One region of the Saccharopolyspora tripterygii genome, then DNA from elsewhere that is predicted to be linked to it. Evidence: riboswitches for the same ligand, from Rfam matches in the RefSeq annotation. Region 1 holds a riboswitch; each other region holds the start of a gene.

Region 1 (5,636 bases):
TCGGCGGGGTGGGTCTGCGGGGGCTCGGGCCTGGCGCTGGCACAATTCCGGGATGCGCAGGACGTTATCGATCGTCGCAGCATCAGCCGCCGTTCTGGCCCTGATACTCCTGATCGGGCCCTCGTTCGCGGTTCGCACCGAGATCCTGCACCGGGAGACGTCTCAGGATTCCGGGATGACCTACGAGTACTCGGGGACCCAGTGGTCCAGCGAGCTCTACCTGGTCAAGCAGTGGCACCTCACCGGATCCGACTACGAGTTGCGCATCGGGCCGGACGCCGCCAGCTACTACTACCCGGTCGAAGTCGGCTTCGGCTCGTCCCCTCCCGCCATCCGCGAGGTGGCCTGGCGCCCGGACGCGGTCGAGATCACCTTCACCACCGGGGACTCCGTCCACGTCCCGGCGGACAACTTCCGCAGCGTCCGCTGAGCCGCTGCCGTCCCCGGGATCACGACCAGCCGAGGGTGCCGAAGGGACGCCCCTCGCGGTAGGCGCGCAGACCCGCGGCCGGGTACGCGATGAGGTCGGCGGGCAGGTCGTCGAACCCGAACCACGCGATTTCGTAGCACTTCTCGGGCTCGCGGTTCTCGGGATCGCCTCGCCAGTCGCGCACCTCGAAGAACACGCCGAGCCTGGGTTCAACCCCAGACGCGGTCGCGTGCAGCGTGTGCACGTGATGGAGGGCCGAAGGCTCGATGCTGACACCGATCTCCTCGCGAGCTTCGCGGATCGCTGCCTGCGTTAACGACTCCCCCGCATCCAGCTTCCCGGACGGCAGATGCCACCACCCGTCGCCGTAGGCACCGCGCCGACGGCTCAGCAGCACACCGCCCTCCCGCACCAGGACCACGTGCGCGTCAACAACCACCCGATGAACCACGATCACCCCACCCAACGACACCCGTTCCGGCGAACCCCCGGATTCCGAGGGAGATCAGAACACGGAACTCCACTGAGATACGGGTTCGGGACGTGACCCCGGCTCGGCGGGAGCGTCGGACGCCTCCCCTACGGTGCGCGCATGAACCTCGGACTCGATCTGATCCTCGGCTGCGACGACGCAGCGGTTCTCGCTGAGCCCTGGAGGATCGGGCTCTGCGCCGCCGCGGCCTCTCCGACGCGAAGTGTTCTAGCGGGCGTGCCCGCCGTGAGGGAGCGGGACTCGTCGTGCGCCGAACCGAATAACTTGGTCGGATCCGCGGAAGCCGAAGAGCGGCGGACTCGGCAGCACCGGGCATCAACAGACCCAAGGTGGTGCTCTGATGAGGAGCGGTGAACTGGTGCGGAGTGAGAGTTCTCCCCGCCACTCTCAACGTATAGCGCAGACCGGGGCTTGCGGCAAGGGCCGGGGTGTGGCGCACAATCCTCTGCACACATGCCGTGACCTGCGATGACGAGCATCCGCAGCGCGGCTGGACGGGGGATTCATGACTGACGTGATCATCGCCGGTGCAGGACCGACCGGGTTGATGCTGGCCGCTGAGCTGCGGCTGCACGGGGTGCGGGTGCTGGTGCTGGAGGAGGCCGACGAGCCGAACGACTTCGTGCGCTCGCTCGGACTGCACGTGCGCAGCATCGAGGTGCTGGACCAGCGAGGACTGCTGGAGCGGTTCCTGGCCGAAGGGACCAAGCACCCCCTCGGCGGCTTCTTCGCCGCCATCTCCAAGCCCGCGCCCGAGCGCCTGGACACCGCGCACGGCTACGTGCTGGGCATCCCCCAGCCCACGACCGAGCGCCTGCTGGCCGAGCGTGCCTCCGAGCTCGAGGTCGAGGTCAGGAGAGGCTGCGCACTGGTCGGACTCGACCAGGACGCGGACGGCGTGACCGCCGAGCTCGCCGACGGCACGAGGCTGCGTGCGCCCTACCTCGTCGGCTGCGACGGCGGTCGGAGCACCGTGCGCAAGCTGTGCGGCATCGGGTTCCCCGGCGAACCGTCCAGAGTGGACACACTGCTCGCCGAGCTGAAGGTGACCGCGTCGCCGGAGACGCTGGCCGCGGTGACCGGCGAGGTGCGCCAGACCCAGAAGCGCTTCGGCATCGGCCCCCTCGACGGCGAGTGGTGCCGGGTCGTCGTGCCCGCCGCGGGCGTCGCCGACGACCGCGGAACGCCGCCGACCCTCGACGAGCTCTCCCGTCAGCTGAGGGCCGTCGCGGGCACCGACTTCGGCGCGCACTCCCCTCGCCGCCTGGCCCGCTTCGGCGACGCCACCCGGCAGGCCGAGCGCTACCGCTCCGGACGGGTGCTGCTCGCCGGCGACGCCGCGCACGTCCACCCGCCGGTCGGCGGCCAGGGGCTCAACCTCGGCCTCCAGGACGCGTTCAACCTCGGCTGGAAACTCGCGGCGGAGGTCGCCGGGTGGGCGCCCGCCGACCTGCTCGACAGCTACCAGGCCGAACGCCATCCGGTGGCGGCCGCAGTCCTGGACAACACGCGCGCGCAGATGCAGCTGATGTCCACCGAGCCCGGCGCGCAGGCCGTGCGGCGCCTGGTATCGGAGCTGATGGACTTCGACGTGGTCAACCGGCACCTGACCGAGAAGCTCATCGCACTCGACGTGCGCTACGACTTCGGCGGGGAGCACGACCTGGTCGGCAGGCGCATCCGGGACGTCGAGCTCAAGCACGGGCGCCTCTACGAGCTGATGCACGACGGACGCGGCCTGCTGCTCGACCAGACCGGCGATCTGTCGACCGAGGGCTGGGCGGACCGGGTCGACCACGTCGTCGACGTCGGTGAACAGCTGGACGCACCAGCCGTGCTGCTGCGCCCGGACGGCCACGTGGCGTGGGTCGGCGACGAGCAGCAGGACCTCCGCCGACACCTTTCGAGGTGGTTCGGAGGGTGACTCAATTCTCCCTCCGACACGCCCATGTTGGTGTTGGACTTCGCCTCAGCCCCAAGATGTAGAGTGTCGCTCGCTGGTGGTTCACCGGGTCCGAGCGGGCTCGGTGTGGCAACAGGGAACCCGGTGCGAGTCCGGGACTGCCCCGCAGCGGTGAACGGGAACGACCGCCGTCATGACGCACTGGACCCCTGGGGTTCGGGAAGCGACGGCTACTAGGACCTGTCTCGTGGTGAGGGAAGTTTTCATGAAAACTTCCCCCACCACGTACGAGACCGGACGCCCGTGAGTCCGAAGACCTGCCATCGGCGCGCGCACGCCCGTGCGCGCCGTCCGGGACCTCGCGGGAGGGTCCACGCGGACATGCGCCGGCCGCTGCCGCCGTCGCGTCCTCGCGCTCCTCCGCCGCCGGTTCCGGGCACGCCTTCCGAGCTCGCGAGGAGAGAGTCCCGGTGACCGACACCGCACTGTCCGAACCCATCCCGCTCACCGGCGGCCGAGTGTCCACTGTGGTTGATCAGGCCTGCGCGGGTCTGGCCGACGTGGACCCGTCGGCGGTGCTCACCGAGGTCGAGCGCAACGTCTACCCCGGCATCGGAGCGGCCGAGCTGAGCGAAGCGCTGATCATGTCGGCGCGCACCCTGGTCGAGTCGGAACCGAACTACGCCGGCGTCACCGCCCGACTGCTGCTGGACAAGCTGCGCGGCGAAGCGCTGAGCTACCTGGCGGGCTCCCCGCAGCAGGCCGACCAGGACCAGATGCGCGACCGCTACGGCGCCTACTTCACCGACTACGTGCGACGCGGCATCGAGCTGGGCAGGCTGGACCCGGAGCTGGCCCGCTTCGACCTGCCCCGGCTGGGCGCGGCGCTGGAGGCCGACCGCGACCTCGCCTTCGACTTCCTGGGGATGCAGACCCTCTACGACCGGTACTTCCTGCACCACGACGGGACCCGGTTCGAGCTGCCGCAGGCGTTCTTCATGCGGGTGGCGATGGGGCTCGCGCTGCGCGAGGACGACCGGGACGCGCGCGCCATTGAGTTCTACCGCCTGCTGTCGTCGTTCGACTTCATGTGCTCCACGCCGACGCTGTTCAACTCCGGCACCACCCGGGCCCAGCTGTCGTCCTGCTTCCTGACCACTGTGGACGACGATCTGCAGTCGATCTTCAGCTCCTACCGCAACAACGCCCTGCTGGCCAAGTACTCCGGCGGCCTCGGCAACGACTGGACCCCGGTGCGCGGCATCGGCGCCCACATCCACGGCACCAACGGCGAGTCCCAGGGCGTGGTGCCGTTCCTGAAGATCGCCAACGACACGGCGGTGGCGGTCAACCAGGGCGGCAAGCGCAAGGGCGCGGTGTGCGCGTACCTGGAGACCTGGCACATCGATGTCGAGGAGTTCCTGGACCTGCGCAAGAACACCGGCGACGACCGGCGACGCACCCACGACATGAACACCGCGAACTGGGTGCCCGACGAGTTCCTGCGCCGCGTCGAGGCCGACGAGCAGTGGACGCTGTTCTCCCCCGACGAGACCCCGGACCTGCACGACCTCTACGGCACCGAGTTCGCCGAGCGCTACCGGGAGTACGAGGCGGCCGCCGAGCGCGACGAGATCCGCGTGTTCCGGCGAGTGCGCGCGGTGGACCTCTGGCGCCGGATGCTGACCATGCTGTTCGAGACCGGCCACCCCTGGATCACATTCAAGGACCCGTGCAACCTGCGTTCGCCGCAGCGGCACGCGGGCGTGGTGCACTCGTCGAACCTGTGCACCGAGATCACGCTCAACACCGCCTCCGACGAGGTGGCCGTGTGCAACCTGGGATCGGTGAACCTCGCTCGGCACATCTCGGCCAACGGTCTCGACCGCGACCGGCTGAAGGCGACGGTGCGCACCGCGGTCCGGATGCTGGACAACGTCATCGACATCAACTTCTACACGATCCCAGAAGCCGAGCGCTCCAACATGCGGCACCGCCCGGTCGGCCTGGGGCTGATGGGCTTCTCCGACGCGCTGCAGAAGTTGCGGATCCCGATGTCCTCGGCCGCTGCGGTCGAATTCGCCGACCGCAGCATGGAGGAGATCGGCTACCACGCGATCGAGTCGTCCAGCCGGCTCGCCGAGGAGCGGGGCCGCTACGCGTCGTTCGACGGATCGCTGTGGAGCCAGGGCGTCCTGCCGATCGACTCGCAGGAGTTCGTCCGCGACGCGCGCGGCGATGCCGACCTCGACACGACGACCACATTGGACTGGTCGTCGCTGCGGGAACGGGTGCGCGACAAGGGGATGCGCAACTCCAACGTGATGGCCATCGCGCCCACCGCGACGATCGCCAACATCTGCGGGGTCGGTCAGTCCATCGAGCCGCTGTACCGCAACCTGTTCGTCAAGTCGAACATGTCCGGCGACTTCACCGTGGTCAACCCGCACCTGGTGGCCGACCTCAAGGAGGCCGGGCTGTGGGACGAGGCGATGGTGGCGGACCTGAAGTTCTACGACGGTTCGCTCGGGCCGATCGAGCGGGTCCCCGACGAGCTCAAGACGCTCTACGCCACGGCGTTCGAGATCGAGCCGCAGTGGCTGGTCGAAGCCGCCGCACGCAGGCAGAAGTGGATCGACCAGGCCCAGTCGCTGAACCTCTACCTGGCCACGCCCAGCGGCCGCAAGCTCGACGAGCTCTACCGGCTGGCCTGGCGCAAGGGGCTCAAGACCACCTACTACCTGCGTTCCACCAGCGCGACCCACGTGGAGAAGTCCACGCTGCGCGGCACCGACGGCAAGCTCAACGCC
Region 2 (5,636 bases), on a different contig from region 1:
GCCTGATGATCATCCTCGTCCTGCTGACCGCGCTGGTCTCGGCGTTCCTCGACAGCGTCACGGTCATGCTCCTGATCGCGCCGGTCACCCTCGCCGTCTGCCAGCGGCTCCGGCTGCCCGTCGTCCCCTTCTTGATCGCCGAGGTGCTCGCGGCCAACATCGGCGGCACCGCGACCCTGATCGGCGATCCGCCCAACATCATGATCGGCAGCCGGGCGGGACTCACCTTCACCGATTTCCTCTACAACCTCGCACCGATCACCGTCATCCTGCTCGCGGTCTTCATCGGCATGTGCCGGGTGCTGTTCCGCAAGGCGTTCCTGGACGCCGACGAGCACATGGCCGAGATCATGGAGCTCGACGGCAGCGACGCCATCCACGACCACCGGCTCCTGCGGCGCTGCTTGATCGTCGTCGGCGCGGTCGTCGTCGCCTTCGTCCTGCACGGGCCGATCGGCATCGACCCGGCCTTCGTGGGCCTGCTCGGCGCCGGGCTGATGGTGCTGGTCTCGCAGACCACGGCGCCGCAGTTCCTCGAGGAGGTCGACTGGTCGACCCTGGTGTTCTTCATGGGGCTGTTCGTCATGGTCGGCGGGCTCGTCGACGTCGGGGTGATCGACACGCTCGGGCGCGCCGCGATCGATCTCGTCGGCGACAACTACTTCCTCGCCGCGGTCGGCCTGCTGATCGGGTCGGCGGTGATCGGCGGCATGATCGACACGATCCCCTTCGTGGCGACCACGATCCCGATCGTCGAGGAGCTCGTGGCCACGGTTCCGGACCCGGAGATCAGCCAGGCGCTGTGGTGGTCGCTGGCCCTCGGCGCCGACCTCGGCGGCAACGCCACCGCGATCGGCGCGAGCGCCAACGTCGTGGCGATCGGCTGGGCCTCCCGCAACGGGTACCCGATCAGCTTCTGGCAGTTCACCAAGTACGGCATGGTCGTCACCGCGGTGACCATCGCGCTGTCCACCCTCTACGTCTGGCTCCGCTACTTCGCGATGTAGCCCGACCCGGCCCCTCCACCAAGCTCTTTCACCGTCCGTTGTGGAGGGTGATGAACCCGGCCGGATCCCGTGCGCGACGGCCCGCGGGTTCCCTGTGACCGGAGTCTCATCAGCGCGTGTGCATCTGGAGAACCGCGACCTCACGGGCGGTGCTGGGCGCCGGCAACTCGTCCGCACCGGGCGCGCACATCGTGGAACTGCTTGCCAAAGGAAGTTTCGGCACTAACCTGGTGAGTGCTGGTGGTTCGTCCGCCCCGGTGCGACCGAGGTCGTGCGCAGGGACGGACGAGGCAAGAGGGAACCCGGTGCGAACCCGGGACTGCCCCGCAGCGGTGAGCGGGAACGACAGCCGTCACCGGTCGCACGACCGAAGACAAGCACTGGGCCGAGAGGCCCGGGAAGCGACGGCCACTAGGAACGCCCGGCCAGGCCGGGAAGCGCCCGCGAGTCCGAAGACCTGCCACCGGTGCGCGCGCCGCGGCGCGCGCTGATCCGAGGTCTCGAGGGAGGACCTGGCGGACGAACGGAAAGCGGTGCTGCCCGAAAGCGGCTGCCCGTGTCCGCCCGCACGCCTCCACGGCGACCTCGGAGCCTCTGATGTCGAGCTCGCGAGGAGAGGGCGTTGACCACCAAGATCGGATCTACCGTACTCGGCTACCCCCGGATCGGGCCGGACCGTGAACTCAAACGCGCGTTGGAGAGCTACTGGGCCGGGCGCAGCAGCGAGGAGGACTTGCGCGCCGTCGCGGGCAAGATCCGCGCCGACTCCTGGCGCTTCCTCGCCGACGCGGGCCTGGACTCGGTGCCGGGCAACACGTTCTCCTACTACGACCAGGTGCTCGACACCGCGGTCACCTTCGGCGCCGTGCCGTCCCGGTACGCCGAACTGGGGCTGAACCCGCTCGACACCTACTTCGCGATGGCCCGCGGTGTGGACTCCACCCCACCGCTGGAGATGACGAAGTGGTTCGACACCAACTACCACTACCTGGTCCCGGAGATCAGCCCGCAGGAACGGTTCTCGTTGACCGACCGGACGCCGGTGGAGCAGTTCCGCGAGGCAGCCGAGCAGGGCGTCACCACCCGGCCGGTGCTGGTCGGGCCGCTGACCTTCCTCCTGCTGTCCAAGCCCGCTGAAGGCGCCCCCGACTCGTTCGCACCGCTGGACAAGCTCGACGAGCTGCTGCCCGCTTACGCCGCGCTGCTGTCGGAGCTCAAGCAGGCCGGTGCCGAGTGGGTACAGCTCGACGAGCCCGCCTTCGCCGCCGACCGCACGCAGGCCGAGCTCGACGCGCTGCGCGAGGCCTACCGCCGGCTGGGCGAGCTCTCGGACCGCCCCGCGTTGCTCGTCGCCGGGTACTTCGGCGATCTCGGTGACGCGCTCGACGTGCTCGCCGACGCGCCGGTCGAGGCGCTCGGCCTCGACCTCGTCACCAGTCCCTCCGCTGTGGACAAGTTGCCCGCGCTCACGGGCCTGCGGACCAAGTCGCTGGTCGCCGGCCTCGTCGACGGCCGCAACATCTGGCGGACCGATCTCGACCAGGCGTTGACCACCGGCGCGACCCTGCTCGGCGTGGCCGACGAGGTCGCGATCGGCACCTCGTGCTCGCTGCTGCACGTCCCCTACGACGTCGAAGCCGAAACCCAGATCGACCCTCAGGTGAAGTCCTGGCTGGCCTTCGCCGCGCAGAAGGTCCAGGAGGTCGTCGTGCTGGGCCGCGCGCTGCGCGAGGGCCGCGAGGTCGTCGCCGACGCGCTCGCCGAGGCCGCCGCGGTGGTCGCCGACCGGGCCGCCGCCGACCGCGTCCGCAACGCCGAGGTCCAGACCCGGCTGCGCGCGCTTCGGCCCGCGGACTCCCGCCGCAATGACTACGCGCAGCGGCAGAAGGCCCAGGAGGAGGCGCTGCAGCTGCCCCCGCTGCCGACGACGACCATCGGTTCGTTCCCCCAGACGACCGACGTCCGCAAGGCTCGCGCTGCGCTGCGCAACGGCACGATCGACGCCGCCACCTACAAGCAGCGCATGCGCGACGAGATCCAGCGGGTCATCGAGCTGCAGGAAGAGCTCGGCCTGGACGTCCTCGTGCACGGTGAGCCCGAGCGCAACGACATGGTCCAGTACTTCTCCGAGCTCATGGACGGATTCGTCAGCACGCACAAGGGCTGGGTGCAGTCCTACGGGTCGCGGTGCGTGCGCCCGCCGATCCTCTTCGGCGACGTCTCCCGCCCGAACCCGATGACCGTCGAGTGGGCGACCTACGCGCAGAAGCTGACCGACAAGCCCGTCAAGGGCATGCTCACCGGCCCGGTCACCATCCTCGCGTGGTCGTTCGTCCGCGATGACCAGCCGCTGGCCGACACCGCCAAGCAGGTGGCGCTGGCCATCCGCGACGAGGTGCACGACCTCGAAGCGGCCGGTATCCGCGTGGTCCAGGTCGATGAACCGGCCCTGCGCGAGCTCCTGCCGCTGCGCGCCGCGCAGCAGAAGCACTACCTCGACTGGGCGGTGGAATCGTTCCGGCTGGCCACCTCCGGGGTCACCGACACCACCCAGATCCACACCCACCTGTGCTACTCGGAGTTCGGCGACGTGATCAACGCGATCGTGGCCCTGGAGGCCGACGTCACCAGCATCGAGGCCGCGCGCTCCCGCATGGAGGTGCTCTCGGACCTCAACGCGGTCGGGTTCGCCAAGGGCGTCGGTCCCGGTGTCTACGACATCCACTCGCCACGCGTGCCGGAGACCGACGAGGTGACCTCGCTGCTGCGCGCTGCGCTGGAATCCGTTCCCGCGCAGCGCTTGTGGGTCAACCCCGACTGCGGCCTCAAGACCAGGGGCTACGCCGAGGTCAACACGGCCCTCAAGAACGTGATCAGCGCGACCGCGGCGGTGCGTCCGACGCTGAGCTGATCACCAGGGTCACGGGAGGTGCCGTCTCCAACGCCACTGCCGGCACCCCCGTGGCCCTGCCCCTCCCCCGATCACGACCCCGCGGTGGTTCAGCGAACCTCCGGGATCATCGAGAGGAGGACATCGCTGAAGCCATGGTCGCTGCGCCTGCCAGCACCAGCACCGCTCCGCCGATGATGTTGCACAGGACCGTCGAGGTCGTCATGGCGGTTCCGCTCATCACGAAGACGGCCAGGATCGTCCAGACCCCCAACACCGGGCAGGTCCAGGCGATGCCGTGGGTGCGGTGGTAGGCCGCCGCGAACGACAGCCCTAGGACCGCGGCGGCCAGGCCGATGATCAGGTTGTTCAGCGCCAGCGACGGTGTCGTGGCGGCGAATCCCGTGATCCACGGCGACAACGCGACGAACAGGCCTCCGAGCACTACGAGGCCGTCCGCCACCTGAGCGGTCGGGGTTTCCGAAGCCCGCTCGTACCGCGTGCGCATCTCGGTGAGATCCGGATGCCCAGCGATCGGTGTGCTGCTCGACATCACTCCACCTCCACAATAGAACGTGACATCCGCCAGTATCCGCTTCACCGAGCGCGAAAGCATCCCCGAATTGGGGCTATTTTCCTCTGCGACAACGCCTTTCGGACGCAGAGTTCTGGCGCGGGATCCGCTGGGGAACCCGCGCCCCGAGTCGAGCTCCGCGCGACGTCGTCACGCCGCGTGGAAGAGGAACCGCGCGGTGCCGATCCAGATCTCGTCGCCGTCGGTGAGCTCCACGCACGTCACCGGCCGCCGGTTGACGTAGGTGCCGTTCAGCGAACCGCCGTCGAACAGCACGCACCGGCCGTCGATCACCTCGAGCTCCGCGTGATGCCGGGAGGCCGTCACGTCGTCGACCACGACATCGCTGTCCCGGTGCCTGCCGATCACCGTCAGCGGCGCCGAGATCGCGAACTCCGCCCCCGTGTCCGGCCCTCGGCTCACCACCAGCCGCATGCCGCCGTCCGCGGGCCCGCGCTGGGGCGGGACCAGTCTCGTCAACGGCTGGGTCGCGGCACGCTCCTCCGCCGACACCACGTCCTCCAGCGTCGCAGGGCCCGATGCCCCGACGACCTCCGCGATCTGCCCCATCGATGCTCCCCTCGCACTCGCAGGCCCGGCCGACGCCGACCCCGTCCCCGATAGCTCCCGCTCCCCGAGAACCAACACCAGGATGCAGCGCGGCGGTCACCCTCCGGGCAGGCCTTTCGACCCAGCGCAGCTGTGTTCCGCAACACCTCGCCGAGCGCGAGTGGACTTCTCCCGAGATGCCGCGGCACCGGGGACGCGATTCACGTGCCCAACCGCGCCCCCGGTGCCCCTCAAGTCCTCCTGCCGGTCAGGAACCGATGCGCTCCACGAAGGTCAGCAAGGCGCCGAAGAAAGCGATCGGAGCGCGGAGCACAGCCTTGGCGCCGTCGTCGATGCTGGAGAGGAACCCGTTGATCCCGCCGGCGGCGTTGGCCGGATCGTTCGCAATCACGATCGCGGTGACCACCACCGCGACCACGAACAGGACCACGACGAGCAGAAGACCACGTATCCAGAACCGAATTCGCTTGCGTGCCATGTCGTTTCTCCAGATCAGATAGCCGGTCGGGCGCGCGCCGCCAGAGTGGGAGCCACCGTAGTGCGCGCCGACATCGCTTGTCACGCTTCGCGACGGAACCGTTGCACAGCAGGTTCT
Region 3 (5,636 bases), on a different contig from region 1:
ACGCGCCGGCGAGCCCGGTCAGCACCACGGCCACGACCAGCCCGGGCAGCGAGGTCAGGAACGCGAAGAGGCCGAACGCCACGACCCGCAGCGCGCACCCGAGGATGATCATCGGCCGGCAGCCGAGCCGGTCGGCGGCCGTGCCCCCGAGCAGGAACATGCCCTGCTGGCTGAGGTTGCGCACGCCCAGCACGAGACCGACGACGGCGGCGCTGTAGCCGAGGTCGTGGCTCATGTACGAGGCGAGGAACGGCAGCAGCATGTAGAAGCCCACGTTGATGCCGAACTGGTTGACCACCAAGAGCCTCGCCGGCACGGAGAGCTGCCGGAAAGCGGTCCTGCTCGTCACGGGGTCGTCTCCTCCTCACACACCGGGCACGGCGTTCGGTCCGCGTCCCGTCGGCGGCACGGGTCGGCGACGGTGCGGCAGCGCGCCCACCGCAGTCCCGCTGATTCGGCAACCGTCTCCACTTCGGACGGATCGGTGGCGACCGGTACCAGACCGTGCTGCTCGCAGAAGTCGTCGTCGTAGACCGATTCCCAGTACCGGTTCGGCCCGTCCGGGAACACCGCTGCGACGCGGTCGGTTCCGAGTTCGTTGGCGCACCACGCCGCGACCATCGCGGCCGCGCCGGTGCTCCAGCCGCCGGTGACGAAGCACCCCGCGGCCAGTCGCCTGCACGCGTCGGCCGCTTCGGCGGGCCCGACCCAGTGCACCTCGTCGAACTGCCCGTAGGCGACGTTGTCCGGGTGGATGCTGCTGCCCAGACCGCGCATCACGCGACGCCCCGAGGGCTGACCGAACACGCTGGAGCCGGGCGAGTCGACGCCCACGATGCGCACGTCGGGCCACCGCTCCCGCAGCGCGGCGGCGATTCCCGCGCTGTGACCGCCGGTTCCGACGCTGCAGACCACGGCGTCCAGCCGCTCGAACTGCTCGGTGAGCTCGCGGCCCAACGACCGGTACCCGGCGGGGTTGTCCGGGTTGTTGTACTGGTCCGGCCAGTACGCCCCGGGCAGCTCGTCGAGCAGCTCGCGCACGCGTTCCAACCGCGCCCGTTGCCACCCGCCGACCGGGTGCGGCCGGGACACGATCTCCACGCGAGCACCGTGGGCGCGCAACAGGTTTCGGGTCATCGCGTCGAGCTCGCTGTCGGCGACGACGACCACCGGGTGGCCCAGCGCGGCTCCCACATAGGCCAGGCCGATCGCGAGGGTGCCGCTGCTGGACTCGACCACCACCCCGCCCGGCCGAAGCTCACCTCGCGCTCGTGCGCCGCGCAACATCGACAGCGCCGCGCGCGCCTTCATCGTCGCCGGGCCGACGGACTCCAACTTGGCCCAGAAACCGGGGTGCTGCCGGGGGAGCGGCGTGGGCACGCGCAGCACCGGGGTGTTGCCGATGAGGTCGAGCATCGACTCGCACCTGCGGCCACCGGCACTCTCACCGGGGTCCTCGACCACCTTCTGCACGGGGATCACGGGCGACCTCCGTCGTAGAGGTGGATGCCGGTGTCGTCTCCGCTGAGCCAGAAGAAGGGGTACGGCTCCGCCGACAGCGCGGTGATCTCGCGTCCCAGCATCTCCCGGAAGACCGCGCTTCCCGTCTGCGCGAACACCACGAGCGGGAGCTGCCGCAGGTGGCAGCGATCGACGATGTCGTCGAGCGTGCCGTTGCCCAGCACCATTCCCGAGGCCAGCACCGCGTCCGCGCCGTCGATCGCCACCTGGTGGTCGGCGAGGATCTCCTCGCCGAACTCGGTGCGACCGCCCTTGAGATCGCAGGGGACGCAATCGATCCCGCGTTCCCGCAGGGCCGCGAGCAGCGAGTTGACCACGCCGATCACGGCGACGCGGGAACCCTCGGGCACCGGCACCAGTTCCGCGACGGCGCGGGCGCGGGCCATCGACTTCTCCAGCGACGTCCCCGCGGGGATCCGCACCGCGCGCGAACGCGAGTGCTGCGCGTGCGGAACCGCATCCGCCAGGCAGGCGTCGAGCACCGCCACGCGCACCGCCCTGGAAGGGTGGTGCAGCAGTTCGGCGACGTCACCGCCGACGATCTCGCGGACCAGCTCGTCGCCGAGCTCGCCCGGTTCTGCCGCGCAGGAGCCCACCGCGGAGCCGACCCGCACGCTCAACACCGTGTTCACGTAGCCGCTGCGCCTGCCGGAGTGCTGCGCCGCCTGCACCGTCAGGAAGGCGACGGACACCGTCGAGCTCGGTTCGGCGGATCCGCGCAGATCGGTGATCACGCGCTCCAGCGACGTGGGAGTTCCGCGTTCACAGGGGAACTGACCACTCGTCCGCATGGCCTACGCGATTCGGAGCGCGGCGGGCGAACGCCTCATCGGGCCTATCTGCGCGGGGACGACACATCGATCCGGGTGCACCGGGTACCTCCTCCGGGGCTCCGCGACCCCGTTGACTCGGCACGACGGAGCGAGTCTCCTGACTCATGGATCGGCACCTCCCCCCAGCCTTCCCACCGGCTTTCCGGCAGTGGCGCTCGCGGAGTCGACTCCCCATTCACAGTGGCGGGACCGTGCCGGATTCTCACCGGCTTCCTGCGCACCGTCGCATGAATTGTTTTCAACCTTTCAGCCTGCCCGCGCCCAGTCAAGGGACCGCACTGTGATCGTTGTTGCACATTGCTAGCATCAAGGAGCGAAGTCGCTGGTCCAGACGTCGGAGGTGGAGCATGTCACCGCACGAGGCTCTCGTTCGCGGGGAGTACGTGATCAGGCGTGCGCGTCACGAAGACGTCGAGAGCGCGCGAACCTTGATGTTCGACACCTTCTACCGCGTCATGGGCCACGGCTACGTCCCCGAGTGGCACGCCGACGTCATCGACATGCAGCGCGCGTACTTCGAAACCCCGGGCCACGCGCTGTTCGTCGCCGCCCTCGGCGAAGAGGTGGTCGGAACGGCCTCGGTGCGAGCGAGCGGCCCCAAGAGCCCGCCGCATCCACAGTGGATCGCCGAGCGCTACGGAACCCCCACCACGGCACAGATCTTCCGCACCTACGTCCGCGAGGAGCACCAACGAAACGGGCTCGCCCGCGCACTGGTCGAGAAGTCCTGCGAGTTCGTCGCTGAAACCGGGCTCTACGACACGATCTACCTGCACACCAACCCGGCGATCGCAGGTGCGGAACCGTTCTGGCGCAGCGTGGCCAAGGAGGTCTGCGACGCTCGCGGGACCGGCGACTTCAGCCCCACCATCCACTTCGAGATCCCGGTCCCACCACGGGATCTCACCTCCGCCTGAGGCCGGTCAGGCCTCCGGCGGTTCGGTGATGTGCTGCTCGGCCAGGCAGGCGAAGTCGGCCACCAGGCGATTGCGCTCGCCCGCCCTGGTCGCCAGCACGACGTGGCTCGGCTCGACGCCCTCGATGGGGATCGCGACGAGGTCGGGACGCATCCGGGCGGCCGCGCGCACCGTCACCACCACCGCCTGACCGGCGGCGACGACCTCGAACTTCTCCTCCAGCGCGTTGATGTCCGGGCCCTCGGGCGCCTTGCTGCCGTCGGGACGGGGTTCCAGGCGCCAGTACGCGGACCATGCCGGGTCGGCCTCGGGGAAGCGTGGCATCGGCTCGCCGGCGAGATCGTCGAGGGTGACCGACTCCTCACCCGCCAGCCGGTGTTCGCGGGAGACCACCAACGTCCTCGGTTCCTGGTAGAGCAGCGTCACCCGCAGACCGTCGGTGGGGAACGGCAACCGCGCGACGACGGCGTCCACCTCTCGGTCCAGCAGAGCCGCTTGCGGCTGGCTGAACTCGATGTGCCTGGTCCGCACGTCGGCGTCCGGGTGCGCCCGGCGCATCGCCTGGGCGGCCCTGGTGACGATGAGCCCGTTGCCGTAACCGATGACGATCCGGTTCGGCCGAGCGACCGCGCGGGCTTCCGCCGTGGCTCGGGTCGCCGAGCGCAACAGCGACTTGGCGTGCGGCAGGAAGACCTCGCCGGCCTCGGTCAGCGCGGTCCCGCGAGGTGTCCGGTCGAGCAAGCGCGCGCCGAGCTGCTGCTCCAGCCTGCGGATCTGCCGGGACAGCGAGGGCTGGGCGATGCGGAGCTGCTCGGCGGCCCGGCCGAAGTGCCGGTGCTCGGCGACCACGGCGAAGTACCGCACCAAGCGCAGGTCGAGGTCTCCTTCGGTCATGCGCCCAGGGTATCGCCGACGACCAGGCAGCAGGACACCTCTATCGAACTGAACAGCTGTGATGCCTGAATCGCATGACGGATTTCGAAACGGGACTTGGACGCGAGCCGATGGCCGGACGCAGCCTGGAGCGGTCCGAGGAACCCGTCGAGAGGAGCGCACCGTGCGGGTCTTCATCACAGGCGCGACCGGCATGGTCGGCACCGCCGTCGTCCGCGAACTGCACCAGGCCGGGCACGAGGTGCTGGGACTGGCGCGCTCGGACGCCGCGGCGGCGAAGCTGACCGAGGCGGGGGTGGCGGTGCAGCGCGGCTCGCTCACCGATCTCGACAGCCTGCGCGACGGCGCCGCCCGAGCCGACGCGGTGATCCACACCGCCTTCGTCCACGACTTCACCGACTTCGAGGGTGCAGTGGCCACCGACCGGCGCGCCGTCGAGGCGTTGTGCGAAGCGCTGGTCGGTTCAGCCAAGCCGCTGCTGATCACCTCGGGCGTTCCGGGTGACGGAGCGACCGAGGACACCGTGCCCCCGCTGGACTCGGTCGCGGCGGGCAGGTTCGCGACCGAGGAGCTCGCGCTGTCCTACGTCGATCACGGCGTTCGCGTCTCGATCCTGCGGCTGCCGCGGTCGGTCCACGGACCGGAGGACGCGAGCGGTTTCATCCCGGCGATGATCGCCACCGCCCGCGAGTCGGGGTTCGCGGGATTCGTGGGCGACGGATCGACGCACTTCTCCGCCGTCCACCTGCGCGACGCCGCGCGCCTGTACCTGCGGGCCCTGCACGCGGCGCCGGCCGGAGCCAGGCTGCACGCGCTCGGCGACGGAGCTCTCCCCCACCGCGAGATCGCCACCACCATCGGGCGCCGCCTCGGGCTCCCGGTCACCTCCGTGCCCGCCGAGAAGGCGACCGAGCACTTCGGGTTCCTGGGCATGATCCTCGCGAGCGACCACAGCGCCTCCGCCGAGGCCACCACCGAGCGGTTCGGCTGGAAGCCGGAACGACCGGGCCTGCTGCAAGACCTCGAACAGGAGCACTACTTCGCATGAGCCCCGTGGGCGACGCTGGGCCGGACGGAACCCATCTTCTCGCCCGCAGGACAGGTGATCGTGGATTTCCCAATCAGGGCAACGCATCTCGGTGAACGTGGCGAATGTCGCCGCGTCCTGGAATATTGTTGCGGCCCGGTGTCTTATGTAGTCGTGCCCGCTTCGACTTCCGGCGTGGGGTTGCGCTCCGCGCGCGGCCCCATCCTGCTCGCCCTGATGCTCTCGACAGCGCTGGTGGCGCTGGACGCGACGATCATCGCCACCGCGTCCGCGACCATCGCCCGCGACCTCGGCAGCTTCGCCCAGGTGCCGTGGCTGTTCTCGGCCTACCTGCTCGCCCAGGCGGTGAGCACTCCGCTGTTCGGCAGGCTCGCCGACGTCCTCGGCCGCAAGCGGCTGATGCTTGCGGGAGTGGGGTTCTTC

The links. Region 1 has a riboswitch for cobalamin ahead of ACYVF3_RS26030 (ribonucleoside-diphosphate reductase subunit alpha). Riboswitches for the same ligand answer to the same signal wherever they lie in the genome.
Region 2: another riboswitch for cobalamin. It lies ahead of metE (5-methyltetrahydropteroyltriglutamate--homocysteine S-methyltransferase); the one in region 1 lies ahead of ACYVF3_RS26030 (ribonucleoside-diphosphate reductase subunit alpha).
Region 3: another riboswitch for cobalamin. It lies ahead of ACYVF3_RS23595 (Rossmann-like domain-containing protein); the one in region 1 lies ahead of ACYVF3_RS26030 (ribonucleoside-diphosphate reductase subunit alpha).

What each region holds. Positions count from the first base shown of each region.
Region 1 is NZ_BAAGZP010000036.1:204,735-210,370, forward strand. Features, by position in the region: gene ACYVF3_RS26015 (hypothetical protein) at 53-430, shown strand; gene ACYVF3_RS26020 (NUDIX hydrolase) at 450-869, opposite strand; gene rox (rifampin monooxygenase) at 1,429-2,847, shown strand; cobalamin riboswitch at 2,908-3,165, shown strand; gene ACYVF3_RS26030 (ribonucleoside-diphosphate reductase subunit alpha) at 3,297-5,636, shown strand, end outside.
Region 2 is NZ_BAAGZP010000015.1:91,120-96,755, reverse strand. Features, by position in the region: gene ACYVF3_RS12360 (ArsB/NhaD family transporter) at 1-1,007, shown strand, start outside; cobalamin riboswitch at 1,232-1,486, shown strand; gene metE (5-methyltetrahydropteroyltriglutamate--homocysteine S-methyltransferase) at 1,630-3,918, shown strand; gene ACYVF3_RS12350 (SPW repeat protein) at 4,025-4,450, opposite strand; gene ACYVF3_RS12345 (FHA domain-containing protein) at 4,622-5,041, opposite strand; gene ACYVF3_RS12340 (hypothetical protein) at 5,289-5,603, opposite strand.
Region 3 is NZ_BAAGZP010000030.1:154,335-159,970, forward strand. Features, by position in the region: gene ACYVF3_RS23585 (MFS transporter) at 1-349, opposite strand, end outside; gene ACYVF3_RS23590 (PLP-dependent cysteine synthase family protein) at 346-1,482, opposite strand; gene ACYVF3_RS23595 (Rossmann-like domain-containing protein) at 1,479-2,255, opposite strand; cobalamin riboswitch at 2,425-2,647, opposite strand; gene ACYVF3_RS23600 (GNAT family N-acetyltransferase) at 2,702-3,271, shown strand; gene ACYVF3_RS23605 (LysR family transcriptional regulator) at 3,278-4,165, opposite strand; gene ACYVF3_RS23610 (SDR family oxidoreductase) at 4,329-5,213, shown strand; gene ACYVF3_RS23615 (MDR family MFS transporter) at 5,367-5,636, shown strand, end outside.